One region of the Paenibacillus sp. MER TA 81-3 genome, then DNA from elsewhere that is predicted to be linked to it. Evidence: riboswitches for the same ligand, from Rfam matches in the RefSeq annotation. Region 1 holds a riboswitch; each other region holds the start of a gene.
The links. Region 1 has a riboswitch for cyclic di-AMP ahead of M3650_RS10600 (hypothetical protein). Riboswitches for the same ligand answer to the same signal wherever they lie in the genome.
Positions count from the first base shown of each region.

Region 2: it holds a riboswitch for cyclic di-AMP, as region 1 does, so the genes downstream of both, kdpF (K(+)-transporting ATPase subunit F) here and M3650_RS10600 (hypothetical protein) in region 1, are expected to answer to the same signal.
Region 3: it holds a riboswitch for cyclic di-AMP, as region 1 does, so the genes downstream of both, M3650_RS02765 (CAP domain-containing protein) here and M3650_RS10600 (hypothetical protein) in region 1, are expected to answer to the same signal.
Region 4: it holds a riboswitch for cyclic di-AMP, as region 1 does, so the genes downstream of both, M3650_RS15085 (3D domain-containing protein) here and M3650_RS10600 (hypothetical protein) in region 1, are expected to answer to the same signal.

Region 1 covers NZ_JAMAWB010000006.1:226,749-229,856, forward strand. The annotation lists gene M3650_RS10595 (CgeB family protein) at 26-1,165, shown strand; cyclic di-AMP (ydaO/yuaA leader) riboswitch at 1,489-1,688, shown strand; gene M3650_RS10600 (hypothetical protein) at 1,762-2,202, shown strand; gene M3650_RS10605 (glycosyltransferase family 4 protein) at 2,839-3,108, shown strand, end outside.
Region 2 covers NZ_JAMAWB010000008.1:152,319-155,426, forward strand. The annotation lists gene M3650_RS13450 (hypothetical protein) at 1-55, opposite strand, end outside; cyclic di-AMP (ydaO/yuaA leader) riboswitch at 580-773, shown strand; cyclic di-AMP (ydaO/yuaA leader) riboswitch at 869-1,034, shown strand; gene kdpF (K(+)-transporting ATPase subunit F) at 1,292-1,366, shown strand; gene kdpA (potassium-transporting ATPase subunit KdpA) at 1,406-3,085, shown strand.
Region 3 covers NZ_JAMAWB010000002.1:112,414-115,521, reverse strand. The annotation lists gene M3650_RS02775 (tagatose 1,6-diphosphate aldolase) at 1-280, opposite strand, end outside; gene M3650_RS02770 (class I SAM-dependent methyltransferase) at 541-1,353, shown strand; cyclic di-AMP (ydaO/yuaA leader) riboswitch at 1,442-1,574, shown strand; gene M3650_RS02765 (CAP domain-containing protein) at 1,581-2,312, shown strand; partial or broken gene arsB (ACR3 family arsenite efflux transporter) at 2,383-3,108, shown strand, end outside.
Region 4 covers NZ_JAMAWB010000009.1:191,920-195,027, reverse strand. The annotation lists gene M3650_RS15095 (amino acid ABC transporter permease) at 1-210, shown strand, start outside; gene M3650_RS15090 (amino acid ABC transporter ATP-binding protein) at 203-925, shown strand; cyclic di-AMP (ydaO/yuaA leader) riboswitch at 1,278-1,444, shown strand; gene M3650_RS15085 (3D domain-containing protein) at 1,446-2,234, shown strand; gene M3650_RS15080 (bifunctional metallophosphatase/5'-nucleotidase) at 2,340-3,108, opposite strand, start outside.

The sequences.
Region 1 (3,108 bases):
ACTGATGACCAAAAGGAGAGATCTCATGCGAACATTTCGTATACGGCGAAGAAGACGGATCCGTACGGGGGTGGTTCATCCGAGGGAGCATTCTCGCCGCCAAGGACGCAAAGCCGGTTTTGAAGGAGGCTACCAAGAGGGATATTTGCGAGGGCGAGCGGATTATATTGTGAATACGACACAAGCGCAGGTGTCATCTCGCCCCTTGCATGTCTTGTATGTTTCGACCGGAAAAGGATACCCATACTCTCCGTTGGATGAAGGCATCATCTCGACGTTCCAGGGGATGGTAGGCCAGCTGTCCGTGGCAGGACCACGGGACCCGGTCGCCGCAACGGCAGTCCAGCTTCGTCCTGATCTTGTCGTCGCCTTGGATGGAATGGATTTCCCAGTCGAGCAAGTGGATGAAATCCGCGCTCATGGCATACGCACTGCGCTGTGGATTACGGACGATCCGTACTATACGAGCATGATGGCCGATATCGTTACGCATTATGATTATGTGTTCACACTCGAAGCGAACAGCGTTCCGTTCTATCAAGGGATTGGCGCGAACGCGCATTATTTGCCGTTCGCCGCCTTTCCGGGTCAATTCCGTCCCATCAAGACGAGATCTCCGCTCCGGCAAGATCTTACCTTTATTGGTTCGGCATATTGGAATCGGGTGAAGTCGATTGAACCGATTCTGCCGCAGCTGATCAAGCGCAACATCGTCATTTCCGGTCTCTGGTGGGACCGCCTTTCCGAATTCAGAAAATATGCGCATCACATCCAACTCGGCCGCTGGATGGATCCACAGGAGACCGCAGCGTCGTATAACGGTACGAAAATCGTCATCAACATGCACCGCGCACATGATGACGAATCGGTCAATCAGAACTCCGCCAACATCACTGCAGCTTCCCCGAATCCGCGCACCTTTGAAATATGCAGCTGCGGCACTCTGCAATTGACCGACGTGCGCGATGATTTAGCCCGGTTCTATACACCAGGAGAAGAAATCGAAACGTATAGCTCACCGGAAGAGATGCTTGATAAAATCGATTACTATTTATCACATGAGCAGGAACGCCGCGAGATTGCACTTCGTGGTTTGGCCAGAACATTGCGCGATCATACTTATGCGAACCGCCTTAATCAGATGTTAAGCATCATCTTCGGATGATGGAGCGCCCGGTCGATTACCGTCCGGGCTTTGTTATGTCTGTGCGCCTTCTTATCGGGTTGCCAAAGGAGTATTTTGGAGTGAAACGACAAGTAAATCGCTTACAACTGCCACTTTCAAGTGAAAAGCTTCATTTATCTCTTCCTATCACGAGGGGATAAGCTTCAGTGAGCGTTGATGAGAAAATGAATCCATTGATGAAGAGAAAGAGCTGTTTTATATCCAGATTTGCGCCGGATTGCTTGTAACAAGCTTTCATTTCCATTTACACCAAGCCCGGGAAAGGGGTAAGATTCAGTTCAGCAGTATCAATGAAATCCGTTGCGTCTTATTCGCTGAATCCCGCTGTCTGGCGGGAACGGGGGAACCAAATGAAGCGGACAGAGCTGACTGGCAGGATGATGCCGGTATGGCCGTTCGCAAGGGGTGAATCTGGAAGCCAGACAATTCGTCTGGTCCGGTAGGGGGACTCTTCGCCTCCGAATCCGTCAGCTAACCTCGTAAGCGTACGGAGAGAGGCGCGCCCGACTGTTAACTGTCGACGCACCTCTTTCTTCTAAAAGCAGGGCATCGGACACGACAGGAGGGAATTGAATATGTACGACGCGGAACGAATCATTACCGTGTTCGCACCGAATGCCATGGGCGTCGATTTCATTCGCCAGTTGAGAGGAGCAGGTCTTTCCGTTGCGGCTATCGCCAATAACGGTCGGCTTGTGAAGCGAATGGAGAAGCTGGGTGTCGCGCATGTATGTCGAGTCAACACGACTGATCCTAAAGAATGGAATATACCCGAAGTGCCAGTGGGGCGCTTCTTCTTGTTCGAACAAAGCTTTGTTTTGTCGTGTCGACTGCTTCAAGTATGCCGGCAATGGTCTTGTGAGCCGATTACGCTAATAACGAAGCGTCATCATCCGCGTTCCATTTACCGGCTTCTCGGTGCGGATTACGTCATTTATACACAGTCGGATCAGGTCTCTTTTTTGTTATCGGAATTTATTCTGGCGGGCTCTCGATCGCAGTCACCCACCGCATGAAATCGTGTTGTTTATGAGAATGGGCGATCGACAAATCTCTAGATTTCTCCACAGCCAAACTCGTCCTTGCAAGGGCGAGTTTTTTTGAGTTTACAGAATTCATAAAAATCGGAATAGAAGATGTTCAGAGCGCAGAACTCCCTTTCCTTTTTATCGAAAACATGTTGTCTGACTTCCGTGCAGTGGCCTTTCGCTCCATTCACCCGAAGAGCGTCGAGGATTAAGGCTCATGCGGTTACGTATATCCTGCCATGAAACGGCCGATCACGATGGCGGTGAACAAGAATGTCAAAGGACGTACCGCCTCCTGATGGAAGGGGAGAATGAAGCAAAGGATCGGATGAAGCGAATCACCGTCAGTTTGAACGCGCTATTTTCATGTATGAACTTTGTCTTTTGCAACTGATTGATGTCTTCTAATAATTCATAGATTCGGATTTCTACGGAACTGTATGGCGGCTGCTAGAGTAAACAGGAACTGGAAACGGACAAGTGGCTCTGCTTCGTAAATTGTACGCTTGTATTAGGTTCAAATGTCGTGCCGATACCCGTCGTGGACTAATATACTGTAGTACCTTGGCAAAGGAGGTGGAATGATACCTGTTCCCCGCAAGACGGCAGAACGGGCATAACCTGATGAAACCAAAGATGCTCTTATTCTCCCATTTATGCAACAAGACTTACATTACCGGCGCTGAAAAACTGCTTCTCTTTCTGACTCGTGAATTGCAGGCATACTACGATTGCGTGCTTGTTGTACCTGAAGCGGGACAGTTGTCTGCACAAGCATCAGCCTATCAGATTCCGTTTATTGTCCAGCCATGCCGATTGTTCTACTCGATGGTGTTGCCGTCGGCGAATTTGCATGCCGAGCTTGAGCATATACGGCAGCATTCGGAGTGGGAT
Region 2 (3,108 bases), on a different contig from region 1:
ATATTTGATACAATTCCAAATTGCTAATGATTCGTTCCGCTTGCTGCTTTGCCATGTTCATTCCCTCCAGGCATTGTCTTGCGCGCAGCGAAGCCATCATGACTGATTGCCGCGGGTTGCTGCGGCATAATTGAACAATCAGAAAGAATGATGGTGTACGACACGTATCTTACTCATTTCCTTTATGCTTTGTACAATGTGAAAACAGTTAAAAAACCGTATATTTTCATCGAATCGGCTGGGAAATTGGTTTTATTTACAAATAGGAACTGTTTATTTCGCGATTTTACGGTTGTTTCTTCGAAAAGCTAATGTTTTCTGAAAATGCAGAAACCGCATCACGATTTCTGCGCAAAATGGGTGAAGGGAGACTGTGCTCATATGATGCGCCCTACAGAGGAAGTATTCTGAAATACCGAGCAAGAACGAGATAATGAACGCGATAAATGGATTTAGAAGTATAAATCGATTTTGGCAGACCAAAAGCCGCCGTTTTCTAGTCATTTTTGGAAATTTGGCTGCTTTACAAAGTAACTGCCGAGACGTAATATACGTTCATGAATTAAATTATCCGTTCAGCATTCTGAATCGCTTAATTTCTGCACAGCAGAAAGCGGGGGAACCAACATCTGATCGAATTCCGATGTGAGAGTCGGAGAACGGTCATGGGGTGAATCCTGCGGAATTGGATTCTATGGGTCTAATTCCGGGGTAGGGCAACTCTCACTGCCCGAATCCGTCAGCTAACCTCGTAAGCGTAGGAGAGAGGATGAGGACTCGTGATCGATTAATCGGCCACAGGGTTTATGCCTCTGTGGCTTTTTATTGTCTTCTCATGAAAATAATGAAAATCATAGCTTGTACCTTTTCAAATTTATCGCTTAATTTCTGTAAAGCAGAAAGCGGGGGAACCAACGAGCTTGGGCGCATAGTTGACCGAGCTCACGGGGTGAATCCGACAGTTCACTGTCGGTAGGGCGACTCTCGCGCCCGAATCCGTCAGCTAACCTCGTAAGCGTACGGAGAGAGGCAACGATCGTCGTGTGTGACACGGTTTAATAGACTGTGCCCAGAAACCACGAGAAAGTTCCTTTTCTCGCAGGTTTCTTTTTTATTGCCTTTTTTGGGCGTGAGAGCACGATTGCGTGTTAAAAACAATGCTAATGAAGAGAGGTTGTCACATGTCTGATCTATATATGATTGCTGCTCTAGCCCTTGTCTTTTCCATGTTCTGCGGATTTTTGGCATGGTGCGGCAAAGTTGTCGAACAAACGGGAGGAGACGAACGATGATGTTCCTCACCATTTGTATCGTGTTTCTGTTCCTGTACTTAATTTACGCGCTGATTCATCCGGAAAAATTTTAACCGAACGACGAACTTATACATTAGAGGGGGAGCCTATCCATGGGGATTTTGCAAATTGCGGCGGTTCTTATTCTGCTGCTTCTACTTGTCAAACCATTAGGGAGCTATATGTACCATGTGTTCTCTAATCAACCGAACCGGACCGACAAGCTGTTTACACCGTTCGAGAATGTCATTTATGGCATTGCGGGTCTGAAGAACCGCTCCGGCATGTCGTGGAAGAAATATACGCTCAGTTTGATTTTGACCAACATTGTGCTGGTCGTGCTAGGATATATCATTTTGCGAGTGCAGAAGCTGCTGCCGCTGAATCCGAACGGCATCGACAATATGGAGCCGACACTCTCGTTCAATACGATTATCAGCTTTATGACTAACACGAATTTACAGCATTACAGCGGTGAATCCGGGCTGACCTATTTCTCGCAAATGGCGGTCATTATGATGATGATGTTCACGTCAGCGGCCACCGGTATCGTCGTGGCCATCGCCTTTATTCGCGGGATTACGTCCAAAGGAAATACGCTTGGCAACTTTTTCGTTGACTTTGTCAAGGCGCATACGCGCTTACTGCTGCCACTCGCAGTTGTTGTGACGCTTATTCTTGTTGCATTGCAAGTTCCGCAAACCTTCGGGGCTACGGTGCAGGCGACAACGCTGCAAGGAGACGTGCAATCCATTGCGCGGGGCCCGGTTGCCTCGCTGGTGTCGATTAAGCACTTGGGTACGAACGGCGGCGGATTTTTCGGGGTGAACTCTTCTCATCCGTTCGAGAACCCGAACCCGCTTACGAATGTGATTGAGATATTATCGATGTGGTGCATCCCGGCTGCATTGACTTACACCTTCGGCAAATTTGCCCGCAATCAGAAGCAAGGGTGGGTCATCTTCGGTGCGATGAGCATGCTGTTTCTCATGTTTTTGTCGCTGGCCTATTATGCGGAAAGTCAAGGCAATCCGGCGATAAACGCACTTGGCATCGATGCTGCGCAAGGCAGCATGGAGGGGAAGGAGGTGCGCTTCGGCATTGCCCAATCCGCCCTATTCACGACCGTAACGACGGCAGCTACGACCGGCACAGTCAACAATATGCATGATACATTAACGCCGCTCGGCGGCTTAGTGCCGCTGGGGCAAATGATGCTGAACTGTGTGTTCGGCGGAGACGGTGTCGGCTTGGTCAATATGTTGATGTATGCCATACTGGGCGTGTTCTTGTGCGGTCTTATGGTCGGGAGAACGCCGGAATTTCTGGGACGCAAGATTGAGGCCAGGGAAATGAAGTTGGTGGCGATTGCTATTTTGGCCCATCCGTTCATTATTTTAGTTCCAACGGCGATCGCTTTCCTGACCGATTTGGGCAGGGGGTCCATAACCAATCCGGGTTATCACGGCATCTCTCAAGTGCTGTATGAGTTTACGTCGTCGGCAGCAAACAATGGATCTGGATTCGAGGGGCTGGCAGACAACACGCCATTTTGGAATATTTCTACGGGCCTGGTTATGCTGTTCGGACGGTATATCTCGATTATTGCGCTGCTCGGTGTAGCAGACTCGATGGTTAAGAAGCAGTGGATACCAGAAACGATCGGAACGTTTCGTACGGACAATGCGCTGTATACGGCCATCCTCGTCGGAACCGTGTTCATTATCGGCGCACTGACCTTCTTGCCCGTGCTTGTATTGGGACCCATTGCGGAACATCTGACACTCCGATAGTAGAGGTTGTTCAATAATATCCC
Region 3 (3,108 bases), on a different contig from region 1:
CGTAGGCGATGAGCAGTCCTGACTGCTTATCACGCGCTTCCGCTGCGCTCCAGCCAAATTCCGGATCTAGCAGAATGGCCGTGCTGTATGGGGTCAATTCCTCGGTTACGGCCACCTTGAATTCTTCCACATGCTTCACGTCGGCTTCGTGGCCGAGCGCCTTGGTCAGCGACTTCTTCAACGAACCGCGCTGATCGAGCGCTGTTGCAATGACCAATCCGTGTTCGTCCGACAAGCGTGTTAACGCTTCGTATTTGCCTTTTGTCATCTTGACTTTCATACCAAGCACCCCAATCGTACATTTTTCCTTCACTACTTCATTACATCAATATTCCCATCATGAAACGTTTCATGATGAAAAAATGACAAATACAGAACATTCATGAACGATTTTCAACAATAATTCAAGTCTTTTCGTTGTGACTCTGCTTCCAGCTCCATTTGAAACGGTGACGTTAGCTCTAGAAATGAATTGTAAGAATGTGCCACTGCGTGCTATATTCAACTGATATATCGGACAATAAGGGGGAAGGGATGTAGATGAGTCAAATGATAAACTATTATTCTTCGTTCGACGAATGGGGACGTCTCGAGCGGGAACCTTTGGAGTTCACGGTCAATTGTCATTATATTAAATCGCACCTCCCGGAAAAAGGACACATCCTAGATATCGGGGCAGGTCCCGGAAAATATGCGATAGAGCTGGCGAAATCCGGATATGACATCACATTGGCGGACATTACACCAAAGCTGGTCGAAAGCGCACGAGAGAAGGTACGGGAATACGGGCTTGAGCGCCAGTTTCAAGGCTTTGACGTTGCCGATGCGAGAAATTTGCAGTTGTATGCCGATGAGCAATTCGATGCTTCTTTGATGTTAGGCCCATTGTATCATTTGCAGCAGGAGGAAGACCGGGTTAGCGCTACTCAGGAATTGCATCGTGTGACAAAGTCAGGCTGCCTTGTCTTCGTCGCATTCATGCCGAGAATGAGGCACGTGGCAACTTCGCTGTTATATCCGCAGCATTGGAAGCCCAATGACACAATAGAAGGGCTGACCGAGTTTATGTGCACCGGAATTTTCAATCATAGCGACGAAGGAAGGTTTACGGGAGCCTATTATTTTCCCATAGAAGAAATTGAGCCGTTTATGGAAGCGCATGGGTTCGAACAAGTTAAGCTCATCGGATCGGGCAGCATTGCGGGCTTGATGAAGCCGGAGCACTGGCAATATTGGCGCGACCAAGGGGAATCAGCGTTTCAATCGATCATGCAAATTGTTATGGATGCAGCAGACAGTCCATACATCCTAGGAACCTCGTCTCATTTGTTGTATATAGGGAAAAAAGTATAGGCTGAACTTCTCAGATGGTTATATTTTCTTTAAATAACATTAAATATAAAATGAATCGAACGGGAATCCGTGTTACGATCTGAACGTACCAAAAATAAGGCCGAAGCTCATCTGAGCACGGGGGAACCACACATTGGGGTGAAGTCGCATAGATGCGGCAGGGGTAATCCTCTTTGACCCGAACCCGTCAGCTAACCTCGTAGGCTGCAAAGGGAGAGATAATCTGAATGAAAAGTACGTTCAAGAAAGTCGTTATCACGGGAGCACTCGTTCTGGCACCAGTCGTGGCAGCAGGTTCGGCAATGGCCGCTCCGCTGAATGTTGCAGCTCAAGCACCTAATCAAAATCTGACGAACATCGATTGCTCCGGCTTCGATTTCAATACGATGCTGCAAGGCAATGAGCAGAACAATCAGAACTTGACCGATATGTTGAACAAGCTGTTTCCTAATACGAAGCCTGTAGTCACACAACCAGATGCTGCGGTACCGAACAAGAGCAAGCCTGAACCGGCTACTCCGGCGCCAAGCAAGCCAGCACCAACAACACCTGCAACAGGTACGGCAAATCCGAATCAAGGCGTGACGGCTAACTCCGATTTCGCCGCGCAAGTGGTTGATTTAGTGAACCAAGAGCGTGCCAAAGCAGGACTTGAGCCATTGAAATCGGACGCGGCGCTTACTAATGTCGCAATGGTGAAGGCGAAAGACATGTACGACAACAATTACTTTGATCATAATTCGCCGACCCTTGGCTCTCCGTTCGATCTGATGCAGTCCAAAGGGATCCAATATCGTACCGCTGGCGAGAACATTGCCAAAGGACAACGCACACCGGAAGAAGTAATGAATGCGTGGATGAACAGTGAAGGTCACCGTAAAAACATTCTGAACGCAAGCTATACTTCAATCGGCGTTGCATACTACAATGGTGAGTGGGTACAAGAATTTACAGGATAATGACGAACTTTGAAGCCGAAGCCTGCAGAGCAATCTGCAGGCTTTATTTTGCGCTCGTGAACGGAAAACGATGCAGTTGACGTTATGGATCTTTCTCGCTATGGCGCTTGGCGTCGGGATCGTTTCTATATTTCCGGGATGGGGCGTGTATTCAAAGACGTTAAGGTGCTGATCTTATCACTCGTGCAGAACTGGATTATCGGCCCGCTTCTCATGTTCTTGCTGGCGATTCTTTTGCTGCCCGACCATCCTGAATATATGGTTGGTCTCATCTTGATTGGCCTCGCACGCTGCATCGCAATGGTCATCATATGGAATGATCTGGCGCAGGGAGACACGGAATATGCTGCAGGGCTAGTTGCGTTCAACTCCGTATTTCAGATGATATTTTTCCCTATCTACGCTTATGTATTCGTGACTGTTATTCCAGAGTGGCTCGGAATGGAAGGAGCCATCATATCGATTACGATGCTTGAGGTTGTGCAATCGGTATTCATTTATTTGGGCATTCCATTTCTGGCAGGCGTGCTGACCCGGTTCGTGTTGGTGCGGGCGAAGGGCAAGGAATGGTATGAAAAGTCGTTCATTCCGCGCATCAGTCCGCTGACATTAATCGCTTTGCTGTTCACGATCGTCGTGATGTTCTCCTTGAAAGGAGACATGGTCGTCAGCCTTCCGCTCGATGTTGTCCGGATTGCGATTCCGCTGCTGCTCTATTTCGTTTTGATGTTCTTCATCTCGTTCTTCCTAGGAAGACGAATCAGAGCAGGTTATCCGGTGTCGACTACACTGGCAT
Region 4 (3,108 bases), on a different contig from region 1:
GGCAACGAGTTCGTGACCATTATAAAGGAAACGTCCATTGTCAGCTTCATCGGCATTACGGACATCATGTTCCAAACCGAGGTCATACGGAGTAAAACGTATACGGCTCTGGGGCCGCTTATGGGTGCGGCCATGATGTATTTCATTCTTACCTTTACGCTTTCCAAAGCGGTTGCAACTCTGGAAAGGAAGTTGAGCAGTCATGATTGAGGTTCGCAATTTGCATAAATCGTTCGGTGTGTTGCATATTTTGAAAGGCATGAATATGTCGATCAAGCAAGGCGAAGTTGTCGTCGTCATTGGGCCGAGCGGCTCAGGAAAGAGCACCTTTCTGCGGTGTTTGAATCTGTTGGAGACGCCGACGCAGGGAGATATTTTGTTCGAGGGCACGAAGATTAATGAGAAGAAGCATAATATTAACAAGACGCGTGAGAAGATGGGAATGGTGTTCCAGTCGTTCAATCTGTTCCCTCATATGACGGTATTGAATAATATTACGCTTGCACCGATTAAGGTGAAGCAGATGAAGAAGAAGCAGGCTGAGATGGTTGCTATGGATCTGCTGACCAAAGTCGGTCTGGCTGACAAGGCCGCGGCTTATCCAGGACAGTTATCGGGCGGTCAGAAGCAGCGTATCGCCATAGCCCGCGCACTCGCCATGCAGCCGCATGTCATGCTTTTTGACGAGCCTACGTCAGCTCTTGATCCGGAGATGGTGGGTGAAGTGCTGGAAGTGATGAAATCGCTCGCCAGTGAAGGAATGACGATGGTCATCGTGACTCATGAAATGGGCTTTGCCCGTGAGGTGGGAGATCGGATTTTATTTATGGATGGCGGCGATGTCGTGGAGCAGGGTACGCCAGAGCAAGTGTTCCAGCACCCGCAGCATTCCAGAACACGTGACTTTTTAAGCAAAGTATTGTAAAACACGATGAGTAACTATAATCTCCAGTAGTTAGGGATTTTGGACAGAATGACCACTCCCCTAATTATGGGGATTTTTTTATGGGGTGAAGCCAGAATGTTCAAATTCCCAAGCATCCGGTTGACGTACGCCTGTAATGCGGTTCATCTTTAGGGGATATTTGGAATATGTAATTTGTTTACAAATTTTTAAACTATGTTATTATAAAAGTGCGAATATTACAAAGTTGTCACTAGTAATTACAAAAGTGTTAGGATTAAGCGTTAAATTAAGCTTAAAAAATCCATAGGGAGTCATTATTTCAAGACAATTCCAGTAACTCCCTGCGCACAGGTTACAAGTTTGTGATATGATGCAATTCGAGCCGAAACGAAGCACCCGTACGGGGGATGATTGACCGGTGTTCAATAAATGATCACCTTGGGGTGAATCGCCATTCCGAAAGATCGGACATGGTGTAGGGGAACTCCTTAACCCGAATCCGACAACTAACCCCGCAGGCTACTGACAGGAGGAACATATGCGTAAAAGAACAATTGTGAAGCTCGCAGCCGCTTTACTGGGTATAGCTACCATTTTACAGATCATCCCGGTATATGCCGAGCCCTACCAGGCTAAAGAGGGAGATACAATCTACTCTATTGCTAAAAAGCAAAATATTAGCGTAGAAGCTCTAGTAAATGAGAATCCATTGATTAATCCGAAGAATATATACGGCGGGTTGACAATGGAACTTCCGACGCCAGTCATTCAAGGAAAAGTATCGTCATCTTATTCCTTGCCTGCCAAGGCAATTGAGAGAGACAACAAAGATGACGCATCGAAAACTTCAACAGAAGCACAGAAGGCAGCTAAGACTGAAGCAGTGGCACAGAAGGAAGCGAAGAAAGCAACGGGCGACAAGAAAAGCTCCACGCCACAACAAGCAGTGAAAGCAGCAAATACTGCTCCTAAAAATGTGGTTAAAATGTCGGGACGTCCGACAACCTATTCGAAGAAGCTGAACATGCGCGCAACTGCGTATACAGCGCATCCGAGCGAAAATGGTGAGTGGGGAGCTGTAGATTTCTACGGGAATGCATTGAAGCTGGGCACGGTTGCCGTTGACCCTAAAGTGATACCGCTCGGAACTAAGCTGTTCATTACAGGCTATCAATTCAAGCATCTGCCGCAAGGAGGACTCGTAGCTGAGGCACGGGATATTGGCGGGGCGATTAAAGGTAATAAGGTGGACATCTTCGTTCCGGTAAGCAAAAGTGCCGGCAGCACTTTCGGCGTGCAAGATGTGCAGGTTTATATTATCAAATAAAAATTGCAATTATACTTAAGTAACTAAAATGTGAAGAGGTTGTCCCAAAAGTAGAGAAAACTACTAGAGGGGCAGTCTCTTTTACATAATTATGTGCTGATTTATTTAATCCCAAATGACCTTCCAATTATGATTTACCGTTGCGGTAATTGTGCCCTGCTTCATCATATAGTCTGCGATAAGCTCGGCTGTGTCAATCGGAATATCACGAACGACCGACTTGCCGGAGAACATTTGGAACCCGCCGGCTCCTGAAGCGCGATAATGGTTCATGGCGACATCATATTCCTTGTCCGGATCAAGGGGCTGTCCGTTCCGTGTCAGTTGCACGATGCGTGTGCCTACCGGTCGGGACACGTTCATGACATACTCTATGCCTTCCCACATGTCATAATTGTAGTGCTGCGCTTTGGGATAGAGAAAGGACGAGTGAACGGCCACTGATTGACCGTCATATGGCGCAAAGTAGCGGGCAGACCATTCCAGAGCGTCCCGGATATCGCGTCCCTTCAACCGCAACACCTTCAATGTGTTGGAATACGGACAAAATGCGGTTATTTCGCGCATGGATACCTGATTGCCGAATCCGGCAGCGCTGTCGTCAAATAAGGCGGTGCATGAAATATCCGTTCCCGATACGTCCATCTGCACACGGTTGATGAACTCGATTAAAGGGTGCTCGACAAGCCGGGCCTCATGGGGATCACGTATTCGCATATCCCCGTTAATTCGGCAAATGGGGCGGTCAAGCCAACGCTGGACATTCACTTCGTAAGGCGTAATCCATTCGCTAAGCTCACGGTCGGCTTCAGCGCCTGCCGCGGCAATCAACTGAGAGCGTTTCTCGCTGACGCGCCAGCGGCCATCTTGACGA